DNA from 3 places in the Bacillus sp. Medicinal_06 genome. Region 1 is predicted to be linked to each of the others. Evidence: riboswitches for the same ligand, from Rfam matches in the RefSeq annotation. Region 1 holds a riboswitch; each other region holds the start of a gene.
What was found. A riboswitch is a leader RNA that binds a small molecule or an ion and turns the genes downstream of it on or off. The one in region 1 is predicted to bind S-adenosylmethionine.

Region 1 (7,538 bases):
TTCTTGGTGATAGCCAGATAATACAGCCTGTTTAATATCTTCTTTATCATCTTTTACAATTTCATAAGCCGTTACCATGTGTCCTGCTTCTACTAATAATTCTTTTAATAACTTGCCGCTCTTATCAGTCTCTTCTGTACGTGTATCAGAGACCGTAACAATTTTACAGCGCACTTTTTTGGGCGCTTGCTTTTTATGTTCTATTACACTCATTTTTATTCGCTCCTTCTTATGAACTACTCATCATTTTATCATATCGTATCGAAACTTTATGAAGTATGAAATACATCACATGTCTACAATTATGTATCAAATGAACAAAACATCATGATACAATATAAGTATATATAACCATAAAAAGGTATTTTTCCACAATCCAAATTGTATTTAACAATATAAAACAACTTGCACCAAGTCCCATTTTTAATTCATCTAAGCCACTATCAAATTATTTCCTATGGATGAGATATCAATATTGTAAAAACTCTCTATCCAAATGTCCGACGGTTCTGACCACACATACTTAACAAGTACAGCAATTCTTCTCGCCCTTTCCTATTGAATTGGATTTTGAATCGCGCGGAACAATCTGATGCAAACTAAACAAATTTTCATAATTAGGAGGCTTATTCATGGAACTTTATCAAAAACTTACAACGGTATTTATCCTTCTATTTGTCGCTTCCATCAGTGCTGGGATGGCATTAAAGGATGCTGTTCCTTATTCAGCAATCGGTGGCTGGGGATTCGCAACGCTCTTTTTGCTATGCAGTGCATTTTGTGCTGGAAAAGCGCGTCAGAAGAAAGGATGATAGCATTTGTTCCGTTAATGCGGGATAAACTATCCAAGCAAGCTTGAACTTATAATCCATACAATAAAAAAAGCTTTGCGCCTTCGCGCAAAGCTTTTTCTTCTTATATTATAGACCAGCTTGCTCTTTTAAAGCTGCTGCTTTGTCTGTACGTTCCCATGAAAGATCTACATCAGTACGTCCGAAGTGTCCGTAAGCTGCTGTTTGTTTGTAAATTGGGCGACGTAAGTCTAACATTTTGATAATGCCAGCCGGGCGAAGATCGAAGTTGTTACGAACTAGTTCTACTAGTACTTCTTCAGATACTTTACCAGTGCCGAATGTATCAACTGAAATTGATACTGGTTGTGCTACGCCGATTGCGTATGCAAGTTGTACTTCTGCTTTTTCAGCAAGGCCAGCTGCTACGATGTTTTTCGCAACATAACGAGCTGCGTATGCCGCAGAGCGGTCAACTTTTGTAGCATCCTTACCAGAGAATGCACCGCCGCCATGACGAGCGTATCCGCCGTAAGTATCGACGATGATTTTACGTCCTGTTAAACCAGCATCCCCTTGTGGTCCACCGATTACGAAGCGGCCAGTTGGGTTAATGAAGAATTTTGTTTCCTCATCCATTAATTCTGCTGGTACGACAGCTTTGATTACTTGCTCTTTTAAGTCACGATCGATTTGTTCCCACGTAGCTTCTGGGTGATGCTGCGTTGAAATTACAATTGTATCGATACGTACTGGTTTACCATTTTCATCATACTCAACTGTAACTTGCGTTTTACCGTCTGGACGTAAATAATCTAATGTTTCATCTTTACGTACTTCCGTTAAACGACGAGCTAATTTGTGAGCAAGTGAGATTGGAAGTGGCATTAATTCTTTTGTTTCATTACATGCGAAACCAAACATTAAACCTTGGTCCCCTGCACCGATTGCCTCAATCTCAGCGTCAGTCATTTGACCTTCACGTGCTTCTAACGCTTGGTCAACACCCATAGCGATGTCAGCAGATTGCTCATCGATAGATGTTAAAACTGCACAAGTTTCTGCATCGAATCCGTATTTTGCACGAGTGTAACCGATTCCTTGGATTGTTTCACGAACGATCTTTGGAATATCTACATAAGTAGAAGTCGTAATTTCCCCCGCTACCAATACTAAACCAGTTGTTACTGTTGTTTCACAAGCTACACGTGCATTTGCGTCTTTTGCTAAGATCGCATCTAAAATTGAATCAGAAATTTGGTCACAAATTTTATCTGGATGTCCTTCAGTTACAGACTCAGATGTGAACAGATGACGTTGTTTTGTCATGTGGTAAACCTCCCTACAGTAATTGTATATATTGTACGGAACTCATCCTTAATTTGCCACAAACTGCGACATTCATTTATTCTCCCACACAAGCATAAAGAAAAACCTTTCCTATTTATAGAGAAAAGGTTTAATTTGCTACTTGCATACTGCTTTTTGCCCTTCGCTCTTATCGTTCGAGACCTTGCGCCTCGCACAGGTTTTAGCACCTATTCACTTGTTTTTACCAATACAAGTGAGGTTGCTGGGCTTCATCGGGCCTGTCCCTCCGCCAGCTCGGGATAAGAGAGTATCCGTCCCAACCTATACTAAAGAAATGATATTCATTTGTCAATTAATATTCACATATTCCTACAAGTTTTTCGCATTTCTTGTCGAACAAAATATTAATAGGAAAATTATACATTCACACAAACAAAAATAAATAAATAGTATACATTATTTATATGATTGTGTTATACTCTTGGTGGGGATTACGAGAAATATTTCATTAAAATGAAAAGGATGGTATATAAATATGAGTACTGTGAATGTCCAAATTGGATTACACGAATTACTGAACGGAAGCAATGCACAGATTCAACTAAGCGTTCCACAATTAGTGGAAAAAGTACTAATGAGAAACGAAGGGAAATTAACTTCTACTGGTGCCGTCTCTGCTTCTACAGGAAAGTATACAGGACGTTCTCCTAAAGATAAATTCATTGTGAAAGAAGCATCGGTTGCAGATAAGATTGCTTGGGGATCTGTAAACCAACCGATTTCTGAAGAACATTTTAATAAATTATATACAAAAGTATTAGAGTACTTAAAGGAAAAAGACGAATTATTCGTGTTTAAAGGATTCGCTGGTGCTGATCGCAACTATCGTCTTCCATTACAAGTTGTTAACGAATATGCATGGCACAATTTATTTGTACATCAATTATTTATTCGTCCAACTGAAGAAGAATTAGCAAATCATGAATCTGAATTTACAATCGTTTCTGCACCAAGCTTTAAGGCAGATCCAGCGATCGACGGCACAAATTCTGAAGCATTCATCATGGTTTCATTTGAAAAACGCATCGTATTAATTGGTGGTACGGAATACGCTGGAGAAATGAAAAAATCAATTTTCTCTATTATGAACTTCTTACTTCCAGAACAAGATATTTTATCAATGCACTGCTCTGCAAACGTAGGTGAAGAAGGCGATGTCGCTTTATTCTTCGGTTTATCTGGAACAGGTAAAACAACACTATCTGCTGACCCACACCGTAAATTAATCGGTGATGATGAGCACGGTTGGTCTGATAACGGCGTATTCAATATTGAAGGCGGTTGCTACGCGAAATGTATTAACCTGTCTCATGAAAAAGAGCCACAAATTTTTGATGCAATTACATTTGGATCAGTGCTTGAGAACGTTGTAATTGATAATCAAACACGTATTGCAGATTATAATGATACTACATTAACAGAAAATACACGTGCTGCATACCCAATTGATGCGATTGATAATATCGTAGTGCCAAGTGTTGCAGGACATCCAAACACAATTATTTTCTTAACTGCTGATGCATCTGGAGTATTACCTCCAATCAGTAAATTAAATAAAGAGCAAGCTATGTACCATTTCTTAAGCGGTTACACTAGTAAACTAGCTGGAACTGAGCGCGGCGTAACTTCTCCGCAAGCAACATTCTCAACTTGCTTCGGTTCTCCATTCTTACCACTTGATGCATCTCGCTATGCTGAAATGCTTGGTGAAAAGATTGAGAAACATGATGCGAAAGTATTCTTAGTAAACACTGGCTGGACTGGTGGCGAATACGGCGTTGGAAAACGTATGAACTTAGGCTACACTCGTGCAATGGTACAATCGGCATTAAACGGCGAGCTTGATAACGCTGAAACAGCGAAACATGACATCTTCGGTCTTGAAGTACCACTACATGTACCAGGTGTACCTGATGAAGTATTAATGCCTGAACAAACATGGGCTGATAAAGCAGCTTACAAAGCAAAAGCAATCGAACTTGCAGATAAGTTCAAAGAAAACTTCAAAAAATTCGAGAACATTTCTGAAGATATTATCAAATTGGGCGGTCCAATCGCTTAATTTAAAACCTTTACTGTCTGAATGACCTTTACTCATATGAATAAGCATGTTGTAACCTAAAAGGATCGCGTACTCACCGACAAAACCCATGCGGCTTTGCTGGTTGCACATACTTACAATAAAAAAGAAGCTTACGATCAAAACGTAAGCTTCTTTCTTTTACTTTCGTGGTACTCCTAATGCAAATTTCCTACTCACCTGCTCCTTTTACTTTCACACGGCATGAAGCGAAAAAAAGCACTGACCGCCTTTATCCATGGCCGGACGTTCTCTCCCTACTCAAAAAGAAAAGGGATATACCAGGAGGGAAAATTTGTATATTTTGATTTCCCAACATACACATCACGGCTTCAGAAATAAAAATGGATTCCCCTCTCACTTGCTCCCTTTGTTTTCACACACGGCATGGAGCCAAAAAAGCACTGACCGCTGCTACACATCGCCGGACGCTCTCTTCTCAACTAAAAGAAAAGGTTTTTGTATTTATTTCTTCGCATCTCTCATGCTATAGTATCCTAAATTAATAACAATTAAAAAGTAACCACCCATAATCCCAACAGCAAACGCCCACATAACCATATGGTGTTCAATCTCATACATAATAATCGCACCGAGAATCGCTGCTGCAAAGCGATTAATCATACCAAGTGTTGGTGCTTTACTCTTTTTTACAATACTATCTCCAAGCTTTTCAATACGTCTTCCTAAAATCCAAACACAATACATACTAACAAGTAAACCAATCCCCGCACCTAGAAAGTGTGCAGAAAAAGGTGTCATCGCCCATCCTAATAGCATCGCACCTAACAAATAATACATTTGAATTTTAAATGACCTTAGTGACATACTAATCATGCAGTTCTCCTTTACCATTATCATCTTATTTACATATCATCAGACTTTATCTGTTATATTCAAAGAAAAACAACATAAACACTACACTTATGTTGTTAAAATATTTTTCGGAAATAATATTATACAAGATTTCTAGTTTGAAGGCAGGCGCAATTTATGACTTTTTTTCAAACATTTTTTCATAGTTTTACAAAAAAGTGATATCAATCTATAAACATATGGATATGATGTAGTAAGTACACAAGTAAAGGGGGCTTCTAATGATTTATTTTTTAATGGCTCTCATCCACCTCATTATCCCTGCACTTATAGGACTCTCGTTATATTGGTACACAAAAAAACATAGTATTTTCTATGCTGTCCTCGGTGTTCTTCTTCCTGGGATTATTCTCATTGCACTGTTTCGCATACCTTTTCTCAACTTACTTCCACTTATTACTGCTATTTTGTTCCTTATATTTCTGCCCAAAATAAAAAAATAGGAAAGCAGATCATAACTGATCTGTTTTCCTATTTTGATATATGTTCTGGCGCAATTGACTGCGTTTCAAACTTTTCAGATTTCACAAACCATAAACCGAGAAAAATAATCCCCCCGCCGATCATTTGTTGCAACGAAATATATTCCTTCGCCCATACCGCCGCAAATACAACTGCAACAAATGGCGTAATATACATATACACCATTGTATGAGAGGCCCCATTTTTTTGAACTCCAATATACCACATAACTAAGCCAAATACTGTGACAAAGAAAATAGAATATAATAGCGCAAACCATGTCATTCCTTGTTCAATTTGAAACGGCAATGAAAAAATATGCCATCCGCTTAGTATAGCGAGTGGAATAGCTCCAACAACTGCTGACCATGCAGTCACGCGAAGTGCTGAATATTTTTTAATCAGTGGTCCTGCTAGAACTGGATAAAGCCCCCAGCATATCGATGTAATGAGTCCAATCCCATTTCCATAAAAGGAACCAGCCAGTGAATGCCCAGCTAATAAAACAAGAGCAGCACCAATGCAAGCTACAATAGAACCGACTAGCTTTCGCTGAGAAAACTTCTCTTGTTTCAAAAAAACTGCAAACATCGTTGTAAAAATAGGTGATATAGAAATGAGTAAGGAAGCGTTCGTAGCAGATGTATATTTGATAGTTTCCATAAATAATGTTTGATACAGCACGATTCCCACAACACTAACTACAATGAGCCTCGGTATATCCCGTAACTCCATATGCAATGACTTTTCAATATACAATGTAAGTAATAATAATAGCGGTGCTGCTGTAATCATACGGAGCGCAGTAAACTCAATGGCTGTAAATTCTACAAGCCCGTATTTTCCAATTGTATAATTGACACCCCAAATTATAACTACACTTAAAAGTAATAATTCAATCCCCCATCTTCTCACACGTATCCCCTCCGCACGGAAAGTTATACAGAAAATTCAATCATATGTACATTTCATTACATGAAAAATTGCATCAGAAAAAGGAGCATTCAATTTGCTCCTCCTTAATAAGTTATACTCGAATATGAAGTTTCATATTTGGATTATAAAATTGACTTGGACTTTTCAATTGAAAATGTCCTCCTGATTCATGTAAATCAACAGTCAACTTATCATCCATAAAAACAAGCTTCGTACGATCCGCAATAAACTGCAATTGATTCGATTCAATATCTACATCACGTTCATCTTTTTCTGATACAGCTACTAAATCAATAATGCCACTCATCACGCAGCCGCACCCTTCATTATCGTAAAATAATTTGATAAACTTCGCTTCATTCGGAATCATATCCATAATTTTTTTATATGCTGCATCTGTTACAGTAACGTACATTCAATAGTCCTCCTACCTCTATACATCATTCTTATATTGTACCATTCTTTTTAAGAATTCTATCCATTTGTTGTATACAGAAAATTTCGACTACCATACAATATATGCGATAAAAGGGGATGTATTATGCCAGATTTAACACATTAGACTCTTTATTTCAAAGTGAACTCCCCACCACTTAACGACCTTACAGTCTGTTTGAATTGGGGGCTTCAAAAGTCAAAAGACTTTCTCTTTTATTGCTAATTCATCCACAAGCCTACTAGCTCATGTAACACTTCCCCTGAAGACGAATTAAAGAAAACGTGTGGGATCAATTATCTGAACATACGAAAGAAGAACTAAGTGACGGCTGGAAGAATGCTACAATTACAATCGAAACATTGCAAGCCGGAATATCTTCTGTCAAAGATTCCTCTTATATCGGAAAAAACGTCTATCGTGTTTCGTTTCCATCTGATCGTTCTTACACACTTGGAAATGTAGATGTTTTTGTTGATATGGATACAAAGAAAGTCATTAGATTTTATATGCGAGATTGATTATAAAAAAGGATTCACTAAGAATCCTTTTTTTGTTTCATATACATGTAACATCTTAAGGCTGA
Region 2 (7,538 bases), on a different contig from region 1:
AAGACTCCCATCTCAAGATTCAGAGAGGAACAAGGAAGATGGATGGGAGATCAACTGCCCGTAAAAGTCCGATTGGTGAGGGCTGATTAAAGTTTTATTTTATAGCAAATACTTTTCTTTATAACTTTCGTCGTAAATAAAAAAACTCGGTATGCACCGAGTTTTTTTATTTATGATCCGATATAACCAGAAGGATCAACTGCATTTGTTTTACCTACATTCCATTCGCCAATATGGATTTCAAAATGTAAATGTTGACCAGTAGATTGCCCAGTATTTCCCATGAAACCTAATTGTTGACCTTGTTTTACAGTTTGACCGACAGATACAGAGCGGCTGCTCATATGAGCGTATACTGTTGTGTATGTTTTGCCATTCATTCGATGTGATAAATAGACAACATTTCCGTAACTAGATGACATATCAGACCGAATGACAACACCATCAGCAGCTGCCATAATTGGTACTGTGCCAGAAGCGGCGATATCTAAACCAGCATGGCGTCCGCGGGAAGGATCGTTAAATCCTGAACTGAATCTTCCGGCTGCTGGTTTTATAAAGCCATTTTTATTTGTATCTTGCGGTGTTGGAGCGGTTTGTGCAGCTTCTTTAGCAGAAGCGTTTTTTTGTGCTTCTTCCGCTTTACGTGCTTCCTCGGCTTTACGAGCTTCTTCTGCTCGTTTTTCTTCTTCAATTGCTTTTTGAACAGCTTGGCGTTGATTTTCTAAAATACTTTTTGACTCTTCTAAGCCTTCAATCTCTGAATCTACTTTTGATACTTTAGTATGTAGATCGTTAATAAGTGCTTGTTGTTCTTGGTGGTTTTTCTGAAGTTCTTGTTGCTTTTGCTCCAATTTTTGCTTCGATTCGTTTAGTTGCTGTTCTTTCTTTTCAACAGCTTCTTTTTCTGTTTTTACAGTTTCTTGATCAGTTGTTTGTTTTTTTACAATCTCTGTATCGTTATTTAAAATCAAGCTAACGGAATACATATTATCAACAAGATCCGCGAAATTATTTGAGTTCATCAATACTTCAGTTACGATATTTGTTCGTGGTTTTTCTTGCATGGATTGTAGTCGTTGTTTAATGACGTCTTGACGAGTGTCGATATTTGTTTGTAATTGCTCGATACGTTTCTTCTTATCGGCAATTGTTTGTTGTGTTTTACTAATTTCTGTTTGTATATCGTTTAAATCAGCTTCATTTTTATTTATAGAAGCTGTTAATTCATCGATTTTTTTCTGTAAGTCTTGTATCTCTTTTTCCATCTGTTCTTTCTCTGCTGATTTGTTCTGTAATTCTTGTTGGTTACCCTCTAATTCGGATTGAATATTAGATAATTTATCTTGACTTGTTTCCGCATATACTGGTGATAGCAATGGGGAAACAAAAATAGTGCTCGCTGCTAAGACGCTGAAAGCGACAAATTTCTTTTTCATAATGGTCTAGCTCCTTTCCCTATGATGTATATATCATAATTGGAAGAATACTGTCTATTGTTGTAACCATAATGTAACGAAAGTTTTATAAATGTACTATGAATTGTCGGAAATGAGGTAATTTTTGTATATTATGTCGTTTGATGTGATAGAAATAAAGTAGAGAAAATATTAATAAACACTTTAAGGAATCGTTCTCATGTTAGGTTTTCTGACATGAGTTTTGTTTTTGTCAAGAAAATTATTTGTGTTCACGCAAACTTATTTTGTTGTCAGATTTCATTTTTTGATTTATCATTTTTAACAGGGACAAAAATGTAGTGAATTGTCGAATAATATGTAATACTCTTAATTTCTTAGTTTCATAGAACGAGAGAATGGTAGAGTTAATGCATCTAAGAAGGGGGTTGTAGCAAGTATGAAAAGGATAGGACTTGCATGGCAAATTTTAATAGGGCTTGCGCTTGGTATTGCAGTTGGGGCGATTTTTTATGACAATCCGGCAGTAGCGAAGTACTTACAACCGATTGGTGATATTTTCATCCGATTAATTAAAATGATCGTTGTACCGATTGTCGTAGCAAGCATCGTTGTTGGTGTTGCTGGTGTTGGTGATGTGAAAAAGCTAGGTCGATTAGGCGGAAAAACAATTCTTTATTTTGAAATCATTACAACAGTTGCGATTGTTGTTGGCCTACTGGTAGCGAATATTTTCCAACCAGGAAACGGCGTCGATATGGATAAGTTAACAAAGACAGATATTTCTAAATATACGCAAACGACAGAGCAAGTGCAAAGTCACTCTTTTGCTGATACATTTGTAAACATTGTTCCGACAAATATTGTAGAATCATTAGCAAAAGGTGATATGCTTGCTATTATTTTCTTCTCTGTACTATTTGGTTTAGGAGTTGCAGCGATCGGTGAAAGAGGAAGACCGGTTCTTCAATTTTTCCAAGGTGTAGCGGATTCAATGTTTTATGTAACAAACCAAGTTATGAAATTCGCACCGTTTGGTGTATTCGCATTAATTGGTGTTACAGTTTCTAAATTTGGTTTAGCTTCATTAATTCCGTTAGGGAAATTAGTAATTGTCGTATATGGATCAATGATCTTCTTCGTTGTAGTAGTATTAGGACTTACAGCGAAAATATTTGGTATTAACATTTTCCAATTCTTTAAGATCTTAAAAGATGAGCTTATTTTAGCGTATTCTACTGCAAGCTCAGAAACGGTTTTACCGAAAATCATGGAGAAAATGGAGAAGTTCGGTTGTCCGAAAGCGATTACATCTTTCGTTATTCCGACAGGTTATTCATTTAACTTAGATGGATCAACTTTATATCAAGCTATTGCAGCGATTTTCTTAGCGCAAATGTATGGCATTGATTTATCTCTCGCGCAGCAAATTACATTATTGCTTGTATTAATGGTTACATCTAAAGGGATTGCAGGTGTACCGGGTGTATCATTTGTTGTATTATTAGCAACACTTGGTACAGTAGGTATTCCGGCAGAAGGATTAGCATTTATCGCAGGTATTGACCGTATTTTAGATATGGCTCGTACGGCAGTTAACGTAGTAGGTAACTCTTTAGCAGCTGTAGTTATGTCTAAGTGGGAAGGTCAATATGACGCTGAAAAAGGACAAGCTTATTTAAAAGAGCTTTCTGAAAAACAGGCAGCTTAATAGCTATTGGCAGAGCCCCCGCATAAGATGTGGGGGCTTTTTTGCATAGAAAAGGAGTTGGGAATCATGAAACGAAAATATGGCGATGGCTCTACTTGGGAACGGTTAATAGAGAAAACATATGAAGTGAAGACAATTGAGCAAGGAATGTTAGGTGTGCTGCATATGCAAAAAGTGAAAGAGCCTAGCTATAAGCAATATAATAATCAAAAACTTTGTATTGTAAATGATGGGTACACATGGATGCAGTATTTTATAAATGATAAGAACTTTGCGATTACAGCTATGTTAAATGAAAAGAAGAAGTTAGTGCAGTTTTATATTGATGTGGCCAAAGATTATAAAGTAGATGAGAGAGGCATGCCATATTTCGATGATCTCTATTTAGATGTGGTGTTATTACCTAATGGTGATGTATATGTATTGGATGCAGATGAGTTAGAGGAAGCATATGTAGCTGGAGATATTTCTAAAGAAGAATATCATGTAGCTTGGGATACAGCTAAGTGGATTATTACAACAATTGAAAAGAAAAAGTTTTTTTGGATCGAAATTTTAGAAAGGGAAATTCAAAAATTAAAATGAGTATTTTTTCTTATAGATTGCTTATTTTATTTCATGGTTTTGTATAAATATCAAAAAATGTAAAATATTTTCATGCAAATAATAATTGACTTTTTATTAGTAAGCGAGTAAAGTTAGGGAAGAAATTATTATTAAAAATAAAATATGAAACCTTCTTATAAAGAGAGGCGGAGGGACTGGCCCTACGATGCCTCGGCAGCGGACTCACAACAGAGTGCTGTGCCAAATCCAGCAAGCATGTGCTTGATAGATGAGGAGAGTGTTTCTTATAGATGTATAAGACCTCTTCTTTTGGGAAGAGGTCTTTTGTTATAAGATAGAAAAGGTTTAGAACTAGGGAGAGATGTTATTTTGAAACAAACGAAGGGAAATGGCTTAGCATTATTACCGCTTGGAATATTCTTAGCGCTATTTATTGGCTCTGGAATTATTACAGGGGATTTTTATAAATTGCCGATACTTGTAGCTATTTTAATTGCTGTAGGGACTGCATTAGTGATGAATAGAAAAGAAAGCTTTACATCAAAAGTAGAACGGTTTGCCAAAGGGGCTGGTAATCCGGATATTATGATTATGGTGTTGATTTTTGTACTTGCGGGTGCGTTTTCTGAAACAGCAAAAGGAATGGGCGGGGTTGACTCTACAGTTAATTTAGCGCTATCTATTTTACCGCAAGGATTTATTGTTGCAGGCATTTTTGTTATAGGGGCCTTTATTTCATTAGCGATGGGAACTTCCATGGGGACAATTGCAGCGCTAGCTCCAATTGCAGTAGGGATTAGCCAGCAAACAGATATTTCTATTGCGTTAACGATGGCAACAGTTGTTGGTGGAGCGATGTTTGGTGACAATCTATCATTTATTTCTGATACGACAATTGCAGCTGTTCGTTCGCAAGGAACGGAAATGAAAGATAAATTTAAAACAAATTTTTTAATCGTTTTACCAGCCGCAATTATTACAATTGTATTATTGGTTTTCCTTACAGTAGGAAACCATACAGAAATCAAAGCTCATACATTTGACTGGGTGAAAATATTGCCGTATGCGGGTGTGCTTGTTACAGCTTTACTTGGGTGGAATGTGCTCGTTGTGTTAGCAGGTGGAACAGTTCTATCAGGACTTATTGGTCTTATTGATGGGAGCTACACATTAGCTAGCTTCTTTAAAAGTGTTACAACAGGAATAAGTGGAATGATGGAGCTTGTATTACTGGCAATTTTAATCGGTGGAATGGTTGAAATTATTCAATATAATGGCGGTATTCAATATTTAATGAATACATTAACACGTAGTATTCGTTCGAAAAAAGGTGCTGAATTTGGAATTGCTGGTTTAGTAAGTTTGACGAATGTGTGTACTGCGAATAATACGATTTCTATTATTTTTACTGGTCCGCTTGCAAAAAATATTGCTGATCAATATGAAATTGATCCACGAAAATCAGCGAGTGTGTTAGATCTTTTCTCATGCTCTGTACAAGGATTAGTTCCATACGGTGCTCAAATGTTAACGGCAGCAGGATTTGCAGCATTGTCACCGGTTGAATTATTACCATATGCGTTCTATCCAATTTTAGTTGGAATTTGTGGTGTAGTTTCTATCTTAATAGGATTTCCACGATTTTCAAAAGTAGCAAAAAAAAAGCAATATCATAAAACAGCATAAAGAAAAAGGATGTCTTATATAAGACATCCTTTTTCTTTACATTCACCTTCATATAAGGCTGACTTGGAATAGGTCTTAAGTCTGATTAGAAAACGGTTCTTAAGCTCGTTATGGAAAAACGAAAAAATAGTTAAGATAAGAGTATCAAATCGAAGGGAGGCAAGCACAAGATGAAACAATTTCTAGCGTTTATCGCAGCCGGTATTTTGGCTTTAATTGCTCTTGGTAGTCTTGCTGGTATTGTAGGATTCGCAATTGGAGCAGGAATTGCGTACTGGAGCTATAAATCATTTGTGCGAGCACAATCATTTTTTGGAAAGTTAGCTTGGGGTATTGCCGGTTTAATCGGCTTGTCAATTGCCCTTTCTCATTCCCCAGCACTAATCGGTGTTGCAGCGTTAGTCGTTCTATACTACGGATACCGTGAGTGGAAAAAAGAAAAAGATGTAGTAGTGGATGCTGCTTCAGAAGCTTCTAAGCCATATAGCAACTTTGAAGATGAGTGGAACAAGTTAATGAAAAACTAATATAAAATAATTTAAATCATAAAGTAGAAGAGAGGAAGATTAGAATGAAACAATCTTTATTCGGACGTGTACGCGATGCAATTTTAGCAGATTTTCATAATGTATTAGATGAGAAAGAAAGAAAAAATCCAATTGCTATGTTAAATCAATATTTACGTGATAGTGAGCGTGAAGTAACAAAAATTGAAAAATTAATTCAGCGTCATAAAACATTAAAATCTAACTTTTCCCGTGAACTTGAGCAGGCTCGTTATTTCGTAAATAAGCGCTCAAAGCAGGCGATAATTGCACAAGAAGCAGGAGAAATGCAATTGCATGAACGTGCATTAGAAGAAGTAGCATATTATGAAGGGCAAGTCGCTCGTCTAGAAGAAATGTATGCAGGTGTAGTGGAGCAAATTGATGAGTTAGAACGTCGTCTTTCTGAAATGAAGAATAAACTAAAAGAAATGAATGCAAAGCGCATGGAATTAATGGCTCGCGAAAATATGGCACATGCAAACCGTCGTATGAATACAGCTCTTCATAAAATGGATGAGAATAATCCGTTCTTGCGTTTTGAAGAAATTGAAGATCACATTCGTGATTTAGAGCTTCGCATGAATGAAGATCATGAGCGTGATACATTTGATATGAAAATTGCAAAACTTGAGCGTGAAATGAAAGAAAAAAATGAAGTATCTTTAGACAAAGAAGTAATAAAATAATTGTAGTATATTATAAAACGAGCTTATGATATAGTGATAGAAGAAAAGGTGTTGGCAGGCAATACCTTTTTCTTCTATTTATATGTAACAAGAAGGGGGGAGCTGAAATGAAGAAACAATTTTCAAAATCACAACTAGTGGGGATGCTCCTCATCATATTTGGATTTGGTCTTTTTCTTGATATGGTTCTCGGGCATTTTGAACCAGGAGCTCTTATTTTTGCGTTTATTATGATCATGTTCGGAAGGCACTATCGAAAAAAGAATCGTTATGTGAGAGGGAATGTATTTTTATTTGTCGGGGGGATTGTTTTTTTATTCTTCCTGTTTTCATCAGCGGCCTTCGTACTCGTTGTATTTGCTTGCTTAGCTTTCATTGGTTATCAGCTTATTCAAGGACAGCAGAAGCCCAAAGCGATACAAGTAGAAATTAAGGAAAAAGGATATATAGATGAAGAAAAGCAAATCTATCGCACAGAACCATACCTTAAAAATATAATGGTTGGTAACATAAGAATGATGGATCATATTTATGAGTTAGAAGATATTAATGTCCAGTATGGAGTCGGTGATGTTGAAATCGATTTGACGACGGCAATGATTCCAGAAGGGGAAACGGTCATTGTTATTCGTGGCGTTATTGGTAACATTCGTTTGTATGTTCCATATGATATTGAACTATCTTTAAACCATTCTGTCATCATGGGGAGAGTTTTGCTTCCGGGTCATGAAGAAACAGGTTTTAATCGAAATGTTACGTTTAAGACAGAACAGTATAAAGAAGCTCCTCGACGTATTAAAATTATTTCTTCGCTTGTCGTAGGCGATACGGAAGTGAGGAAAGTATAATGAAAAAGCAAGGAAATATTTCATGGATGTATATTCGTTATTCTATGTTATCTTCTGTTAGTATTGCACTTATT
Region 3 (7,538 bases), on a different contig from region 1:
TAACATACTTAGCATATCTCCTGCTACCATCGTTCTCTTCGGATTCCAGCGATCTGCTAGCGCACCACCAATGAATGAAAAAATAAAAATAGGCGCGTATTCCATAACAGATAATAATGAAACTGAAACGGGATCATTATTTGTTCGCTCCATAACGAAATACAAAAGTGCCATATTTCGAATCCAAATTGCAAACTGCTGTAAAATATCAGACGCCATAACAAGCATAAATGCTCGATTTTTGAATAAATCTTTCATGTTATTCCTCCTTTTTTAAACCGACCGTTCAGTCTAATTTAATATAAAAGAAAAGGTGCTGATTTAAGATTCAGCTGCCATTCCTTGTAGCAGTACATCAATTGCCTTCTTGTAAATGCGCTTCATTTCTGTAGGGTCTAGTTCATAGTAAAGTACCCCAAGCCCAGATAATAAACCATTTACAATGTACATAAGATCTCTAGTATCTCCTTGACGGAATTCTCCAGATTTCATACCTTCTTCAATCAGTTTTTCAAAAACACCGTATGATGCTCTTGCTAAAGCCAGCATTTCATCCAAAACTTCTTTGCTCACGACTTGATTTGTAGAAAACTCTTCTACTGCACTAAAAATAGGCTGTTGTATATCTTCCACATGGTACTCTGCAAGTCCGTATAATTTTTCAGTACTTGTATGAAACTGCTTTTCTTTTTCATTCCACTTTTCAAGCCAATCATACGTATGTTGTTTTACTACAAATAAAAATAATTCTTCTTTGCTTTTAAAATGATAATAAATGCTACCTTTACTACGCTTTGTAATTTCACAAATATCTTCCATAGATGTTGCAGCATATCCTTTTTGTGAAAATAACTCTTCTGCTTGGTACGCTATTTCTTTTTTTATCTCTTCTGCACTTTTTCTCATGTTCACACCTCACTTAAACCGACCGTTCAGTCTAATATTAACAAATCTAAAACCTCTTTTACAAGAGGATATATTCCTTATTTAGGAAAAAATATTTTCAAACCACATTTTAAGTGTATGAATCGCTCCGACTTTAAAAGCAAGTTTGACTATAAATACTCCACCTGCAACGAATAAAAATAATGCTACCTTCCCTTTATTTTTGATCTTTGGTTTCTTCTCCATGCTCATTCCCCTTATAACATCATATATTCCTTATTTATCAATACAATAAGCTTATAAACTCTTAAACAAACGTTTGTTTAGCTGATTTTATGCGGGTTCAAGCCAACTAATCAAACGTTTGTTTAAAAAGAAATACGCCCGTAAAGAGCGTATTTCTCATTAATCCCCACCACCGCCACAGCTACCACCATCACCGCCTGAAAAACCGCTGTCACCTCCAAAAGAACTTCCACAATCGTTGGAACTATCAGATCCTGCAAAGAAAACTGGTGTAGAAGCAGTAGTAGTTGTCGTACTATCACCATTTCCTGTTTTATAAAGATTTACTTTCCTTTTATTTTTCTTAATCGATTTTGCAATCATTCCCATTAAAACTAAAAACAATAATGCCGCTATCACAAAGCCCATTTAAGCCCCTCCCTTATTCTTCAAATAATTGTAATGCTCGTTCTATCTTCTCTAGGGAGATAAAACGTGATTCACGAAGTATCTCTCTCCCTTGATGCAATAATAAAACCGTTGGAGCTGTAAATACTAAATACTTGGATGAAATTTCTTGCATATCCTGTAGTGAAATTACAATATTTTCTACAGTTCGATATTCCGCTAATAAGTGATTTACTTTCTGGAGCATCACATCACAAACACCACAATTTTCAGTTTTGATAAATAACAGCACTAAATCTTTTGCCTCAATATATGCTACTAATCATTCCATCATTTGGAATTTTCTCATGTTATCCCTCTTAGCGCAATTTACTAAACACTTGATTTTGGTACATACGAAATGCTGAATTTCCTTTTATTTTTCTCTTCTCCATTAGCTGTTGAAATCGAAGAGTTTTTGCCGTTAACTCCTCTTTTAGTTTCACTCGTTCTACTTCATCGTAGCAACAAGCGATTAAATCTTCTATTTTCAATATATCTTTTTGTAATTCCATTTCTGCCGGAATCATACCAGCGTTTTTCAAAATTTTGTAGCTCATTCTAAGGTCTGGAGGTACCATTGAAATGTCTTCTAATTGTAGTGGTTTCCCTTTCCCCGGAAGGTCATCAAGGTCACCATTATTAATTGCTTGACGAATTCTTTCTTCAGCAATGCTTAAGAAAACATCCATGCCGCTCCCTCCCTTACATGTTTTTACCATCATTTTACATTAAAAATTCTAATTATACCATAATATAGTTTACAAAAAATCAGGTTCCATATTTATTTATACCTATATAAATTCATTTTGATTTTTCGACATATAAGTTACTGTCCGAAGAAGAACAGATGAATCCACTCATTTTCTCTTTCTGTTTTAACCTGGCATGGTGCAGAAACAGGATCTAACCGACTACTCTCGCCCGCCTAAAAAAAGAGTTTATGGCATTTTTTATTTTGGTTTATATACGCTAAAAATAAAAAATGCGGTACCTCTTATAATAGAGCCACCGCATTTCATCAATCTTTCTTTAATTTTCTAGCAATCCCATTCCCTAAAGACTGTAAGCCTTGAACAAGAATAATTAACATAAATACCGTTGCATACATCACTTCTGGTTCATACCGTAGATGACCAAATCGATATGCTAAATCTCCGAGTCCCCCTGCTCCTACAAGCCCAGCCATTGCTGTTGCACCTATTAGTCCAATCGTTGCGATTGTTAAACCAAGCACAAGAGATGGACGTGCTTCTCTAACCATAACGTGCCAAATAATTTTCACAGTAGAAACTCCCATCGCTTGATATGCCTCAATTACACCGCGATCCACTTCTAGTAAAGCTGTCTCCATTAAACGCGCAATATAAGGAGCTGTAAATACAACAAGCGGTACAATCACACCTTTCACACCAATTGAGGTCCCCATAATGAGCTTTGTAAACGGTAGAATGAAGAATAATAGAATAATAAATGGAATAGAACGAATGATATTAATAATTGTATTCAAAACAGGATATACAATTTTATTCTCTAGTTGACCACCAGGCCTTGTTAAAACAAGTGTTACACCAAGTGGCAAGGCAATAATAATTGATATAAGCAACGAAATAGATGTCATTTGAAATGTTTGAATCGTCGCTTCCCATATCATCTTACCCCATTCATCCAAAAAGGATTTGTTTCCCATTCTCTTCTTTACCTCCTTCTACGATGATTCCTTGTTCTTTTAAAAATGCTAAGGCCCGTTGTACCTCGTGTTTTTCACCTTGCATATGAACAACGAGCTTACCATACGCTTCATGTTTTAGTTGTGTAATATTACCCGATAAAATATTGGGGTATACTTGAAATCGTTTTGTAGCAACAGCAAGTGCTGGATCCCCTGAGGAAATTCCTATAAAAGAAAGTGTTACAGTTTCACCAGCATTTTCCAGTTCTTTTTGTACTTCTTCTGGAATTTTAACTGCCAAAGCACTATTCACAAATTTATTCGTTGTTACATGTTGTGGGTTTGTAAAAATATCCTTCACTGTGCCGCTTTCTACTATAGCTCCGTGTTCCATCACAGCAACGCGATCACATATACGCTGGATTACATTCATTTCATGTGTGATTAGCAAAATCGTAATCCCAATTTTCTCATTAATTTCTAGCAACAGGTCTAAGATTGACTCCGTGGTTTCTGGATCCAACGCGCTTGTCGCTTCATCACTTAGCAAAATCTCTGGTTCATAAGATAGTGCACGTGCAATTGCAACACGTTGTTTTTGGCCGCCAGAAAGCTCACTTGGATATGCATCTTTTCTATCAAAAAGGTCCACAATACGTAAATATTTTTCTACCCTTCTTTCAATCTCAGTTTTTGAAATCCCAGCTAGACGTAAAGGCAATGCAATATTTTCATAAACATTGACTGTTTTTAATAAGTTAAATCCTTGAAAAATCATCCCTATTTTTTGTCTTGCTTGTGCTAATTCTTTTGTAGATAAAGTTGTTAAATCTTTTTCATTTACAATGATGTTTCCTGTTGTTGGTTTGTCTAATAGATTTACACAGCGGATTAACGTACTTTTCCCTGCACCACTATATCCAATGATTCCAAACACTTCTCCTTTTTCTACTTTAAGGGAAGTTGGTTTCAGAGCCTCTACCTTACCTTTTTTTGTTGTAAACACCTTAGATACATTCTTCAATTCAATCATTATAGTCAGCTCCTACCAAGACGGTAAAACAGAACCATCGAATTTTTTCTCGATAAACTCTTTTACTTCTTTAGACTGATACGCTTTCTTCAATTTTTTTACGATTGCATCATCCTTATTCTCTGTACGAACAACCACCCAGTTTACATATGGTGAATCTTTTCCTTCACGGAAAATAGAATCCTTAGCAGGGCTTAGTTTCGCACCTAATGTAAAATTCGTATTAATTGCTGCTGCTTTCACTTCATCTAACTGCGTTGGTAATTGTGACGCCTCTAACTCAACAATTTTTAAATTCTTGGGATTCTCAATCACATCTTTTGCAGTTGCTTTCTCTGTTGCTTTTGGATCAACTTTTAAAACACCTGCTTTTTCAAATAATTTTAAAGCCCGAAGTTCATTTGTTGGATCATTTGGCACAGCAATCGCATCGCCGTCTTTTAACTCGGTTACATCTTTCAAGTGTTTCGAATATACTCCCATTGGGAACGTTACCGTTGAAAATACTTCTGTTAATTTCATATTGCGTTCTGCTTTAAATACATCTAAATAGGACTTCGTTTGATAACTATTTACATCAATATCTTTTTCGTCTAACGATACATTTGGCGCTACATAATCATTAAATACCTTTAAATCAACTTGTAAGCCATCTTTTGCTGCTACTTCCTTTACTTTCTCAAAAATTTGTTCATGCGGTCCCCCCGTTACACCAACTGTAACTTTTTTCTCATCTAGCGCTTTTGCTTCCTTACCTGAATCCGCACTACATGCGCCTAATAATAATACCGTTCCACTTACAATACTTAGCAACAATTTTTTCATATACAATTCCCCCTCATATTATATCTGTTCTTAAACAAAAAACACCTCTCAAATAAGAGAGGTGTCAAATAGACAAAATAAGCTCCTCTCTTATCTTCCAAAACGAAAATCGTTTTGCAGGAATTAGCACCTTAGCTTATGATTCTTCATAAGCTCGGTTGCCGGGCATCATAGGGCCAGTCCCTCCGCCTCTCTGGATAAGAGTATCCGTATTAAATTTTGTAAAAGTTATGGTACTAATAGTAAATCTTACAAAAAATTTTGTCAATAATATTTTTCTGAATATACTGCGTATTGTTGTTCAACTTATTTTGACACTCTCTAGAAATAACGAGCAATAATTATGTACAAAGTATACTCATTATTACTATACTAGATAACAGCGCATACAAGAAAAGAGGTTACATTTTATGCACGAAACACATGCTATACAAACCCTACTCCTCTCTCAAATAGAAAAAATAGCTCAATCCTTTCATTACGATTTTTTATATGAGGTTGAACAGCAAAAAACGCTTTGTCAAATTCTGTTAAGAGATGATAACGGCTCAATTGTAGCAACACCACTCAGTTTTCATATGCTGATAAATGAAGTGGCTGGAAAAGGTGAACTTATTTTTTATCACGAACATGGTGAATTTCATCATCAAAAATTTGATATTTATACAGAAGACAGCATTGTTAAGTTGCTGTTGTTCATTCAAGAACGTTTGCAAGTAAATCAGTAAAAAGTATGAGAGCAGCTACAAAACGTAGCTGCTCTCATGCTTTTGTCCATTTTAATTTTCCGACCTCTAAGTCATGTTTATGAAAAAAAAGAATTTCTCCACTCATTTTCTCCTTCTGTTTTCACATGGCATGTGGCTAAAAAAAACACTGACCGCCTCTATCCATGAACAGATGCTCTCTCCCACCTAAAAGGAATGGTTTATCTCGGTCTTTCAATGCGTATTTATATAGTTACGCTCCAAAATAAATTTCCCTCTTATCTTTTCGTAACATTCATTTCCTCTAGATTCCAAACTCGTGTCACCCAAGATTTATAAAAAGAAGGCTCGTGAGAAACGAGTAAAACTGTTCCTTGATAATTTCGCAAAGCTTCTCCTAACGCTTCTTTCGCATACACATCTAAATGATTCGTTGGTTCATCTAAAATTAATACATTACTTCGCGTTAACATAAGCTCACATAAACGTGCCTTTGTCTGTTCCCCACCACTTAACAAGTAAAGAGGCTGCCGAATATGCTCTTCTTTTAAACCACACCTTGCTAAAGATTGCCGGATTTCTTTTTGCGTCATATCCGGACGCCCTAACCAGACTTGCTCAAGTGGCGTAATTTCTTCCGCAAATTCTTCTTGAGCAAAATATGCAGGGTGTACCCGTTCTCCGATACTTACTGTTCCACTTAATGGTTTTAATTGCCCTAGTAATGTTTTTAACATTGTTGTTTTTCCAATTCCATTATGACCAACAATTGCAATCTTTTCGCCTCTTTTTACTTGTAAATTAAGACCTGTAACTAACAATGGTTCTGCATAACCAATTTGAATCTGCTCCGCTTGTAATATACGACTCACAGGTTCAGTGTGAACTTGAAAATGAAAACGCGGCCTTGGTGCATCGTTAAGCTTTCCTAGCTTTTTCATTTTCTCTAATACCTTTTCACGACTTTTCGCCTGCTTCGCTTTTCTAATTTTATTTTTTTGAATAAAACTCTCTAAATTTGCAATTTCCTTTTGCTGTCTTGTATAAGTTGCTTGTAATTGTTGTTTCTGAAGTTGGTAGCTTGATAAAAATCTTTCATAATTCCCCGCATAGCGCTTTATTGTTTGCCCTTCTAAATGATAAATAACATTTGTAATACAATTTAAAAATGATTCATCATGTGAAACGACAATATAAGCATTTTCATATGCTTGTAAATACGCCCTTAGCCAATCGATATGAACCGCATCTAAATAATTTGTTGGTTCATCTAGCAATAAAATGTGTGGCTTCTCTAAAAGAAGCTTCCCAAGTAATAATTTTGTTCGCTGGCCACCACTTAATTTTGAAACATCTTTTTTCATTCCTAAATCTAACAACCCTAAACCAGCTGCTATTTCTTCTATTTTTGTATGAACTTGATAAAAATCTGAACCTTCTAGTACATTTTGTAATTTTCCATATTGCGTTAATAGCTGCTCTAAGTCCGTTTCCTTGGCCATCTTTTCAGCAATATCCATCATTTCACGTTCAATCGTATACAGGTGAGAAAAAGCACTTTGTAAATATTCTTCAATTGTTGTTCCTTCTTGTAACTCAATATGCTGCTCTAAAAAACCGACCTTCACATGTGGAAACCATTCAATTGTTCCCCCATCAGGTAGAATCTCTCCTGCTAACAGACGAAGCAACGTTGATTTCCCAGCACCATTACTTCCTATAAGTCCAACATGCTCACCTTGCA

Region 2: it holds a riboswitch for S-adenosylmethionine, as region 1 does, so the genes downstream of both, AC1M36_RS14610 (Na+/H+ antiporter NhaC family protein) here and metK (methionine adenosyltransferase) in region 1, are expected to answer to the same signal.
Region 3: it holds a riboswitch for S-adenosylmethionine, as region 1 does, so the genes downstream of both, AC1M36_RS21295 (MetQ/NlpA family ABC transporter substrate-binding protein) here and metK (methionine adenosyltransferase) in region 1, are expected to answer to the same signal.

Annotation. Positions count from the first base shown of each region.
Region 1 covers NZ_JBWYHD010000002.1:123,815-131,352, reverse strand. The annotation lists gene AC1M36_RS04305 (MogA/MoaB family molybdenum cofactor biosynthesis protein) at 1-213, opposite strand, end outside; gene AC1M36_RS04300 (hypothetical protein) at 633-812, shown strand; gene metK (methionine adenosyltransferase) at 921-2,120, opposite strand; SAM riboswitch class I at 2,287-2,408, opposite strand; gene pckA (phosphoenolpyruvate carboxykinase (ATP)) at 2,638-4,224, shown strand; gene AC1M36_RS04285 (ATP synthase subunit I) at 4,708-5,079, opposite strand; gene AC1M36_RS04280 (hypothetical protein) at 5,340-5,561, shown strand; gene AC1M36_RS04275 (DMT family transporter) at 5,590-6,495, opposite strand; gene AC1M36_RS04270 (iron-sulfur cluster biosynthesis family protein) at 6,608-6,931, opposite strand; gene AC1M36_RS04265 (hypothetical protein) at 7,237-7,473, shown strand.
Region 2 covers NZ_JBWYHD010000005.1:324,855-332,392, reverse strand. The annotation lists gene AC1M36_RS14625 (murein hydrolase activator EnvC family protein) at 171-1,439, opposite strand; gene gltP (glutamate/aspartate:proton symporter GltP) at 1,858-3,129, shown strand; gene AC1M36_RS14615 (ribonuclease FAU-1 family protein) at 3,196-3,714, shown strand; SAM riboswitch class I at 3,867-3,971, shown strand; gene AC1M36_RS14610 (Na+/H+ antiporter NhaC family protein) at 4,066-5,382, shown strand; gene AC1M36_RS14605 (lmo0954 family membrane protein) at 5,553-5,909, shown strand; gene AC1M36_RS14600 (PspA/IM30 family protein) at 5,954-6,616, shown strand; gene liaF (cell wall-active antibiotics response protein LiaF) at 6,724-7,464, shown strand; gene AC1M36_RS14590 (sensor histidine kinase) at 7,464-7,538, shown strand, end outside.
Region 3 covers NZ_JBWYHD010000010.1:8,529-16,066, forward strand. The annotation lists gene AC1M36_RS21255 (MFS transporter) at 1-258, opposite strand, end outside; gene AC1M36_RS21260 (TetR/AcrR family transcriptional regulator) at 322-906, opposite strand; gene AC1M36_RS21265 (histidine kinase) at 988-1,131, opposite strand; gene AC1M36_RS21270 (hypothetical protein) at 1,291-1,539, opposite strand; gene AC1M36_RS21275 (thioredoxin family protein) at 1,553-1,828, opposite strand; gene AC1M36_RS21280 (DnaJ family domain-containing protein) at 1,878-2,249, opposite strand; gene AC1M36_RS21285 (methionine ABC transporter permease) at 2,579-3,247, opposite strand; gene AC1M36_RS21290 (methionine ABC transporter ATP-binding protein) at 3,222-4,262, opposite strand; gene AC1M36_RS21295 (MetQ/NlpA family ABC transporter substrate-binding protein) at 4,275-5,087, opposite strand; SAM riboswitch class I at 5,175-5,291, opposite strand; gene AC1M36_RS21300 (hypothetical protein) at 5,498-5,815, shown strand; gene AC1M36_RS21305 (ABC-F family ATP-binding cassette domain-containing protein) at 6,073-7,538, opposite strand, start outside.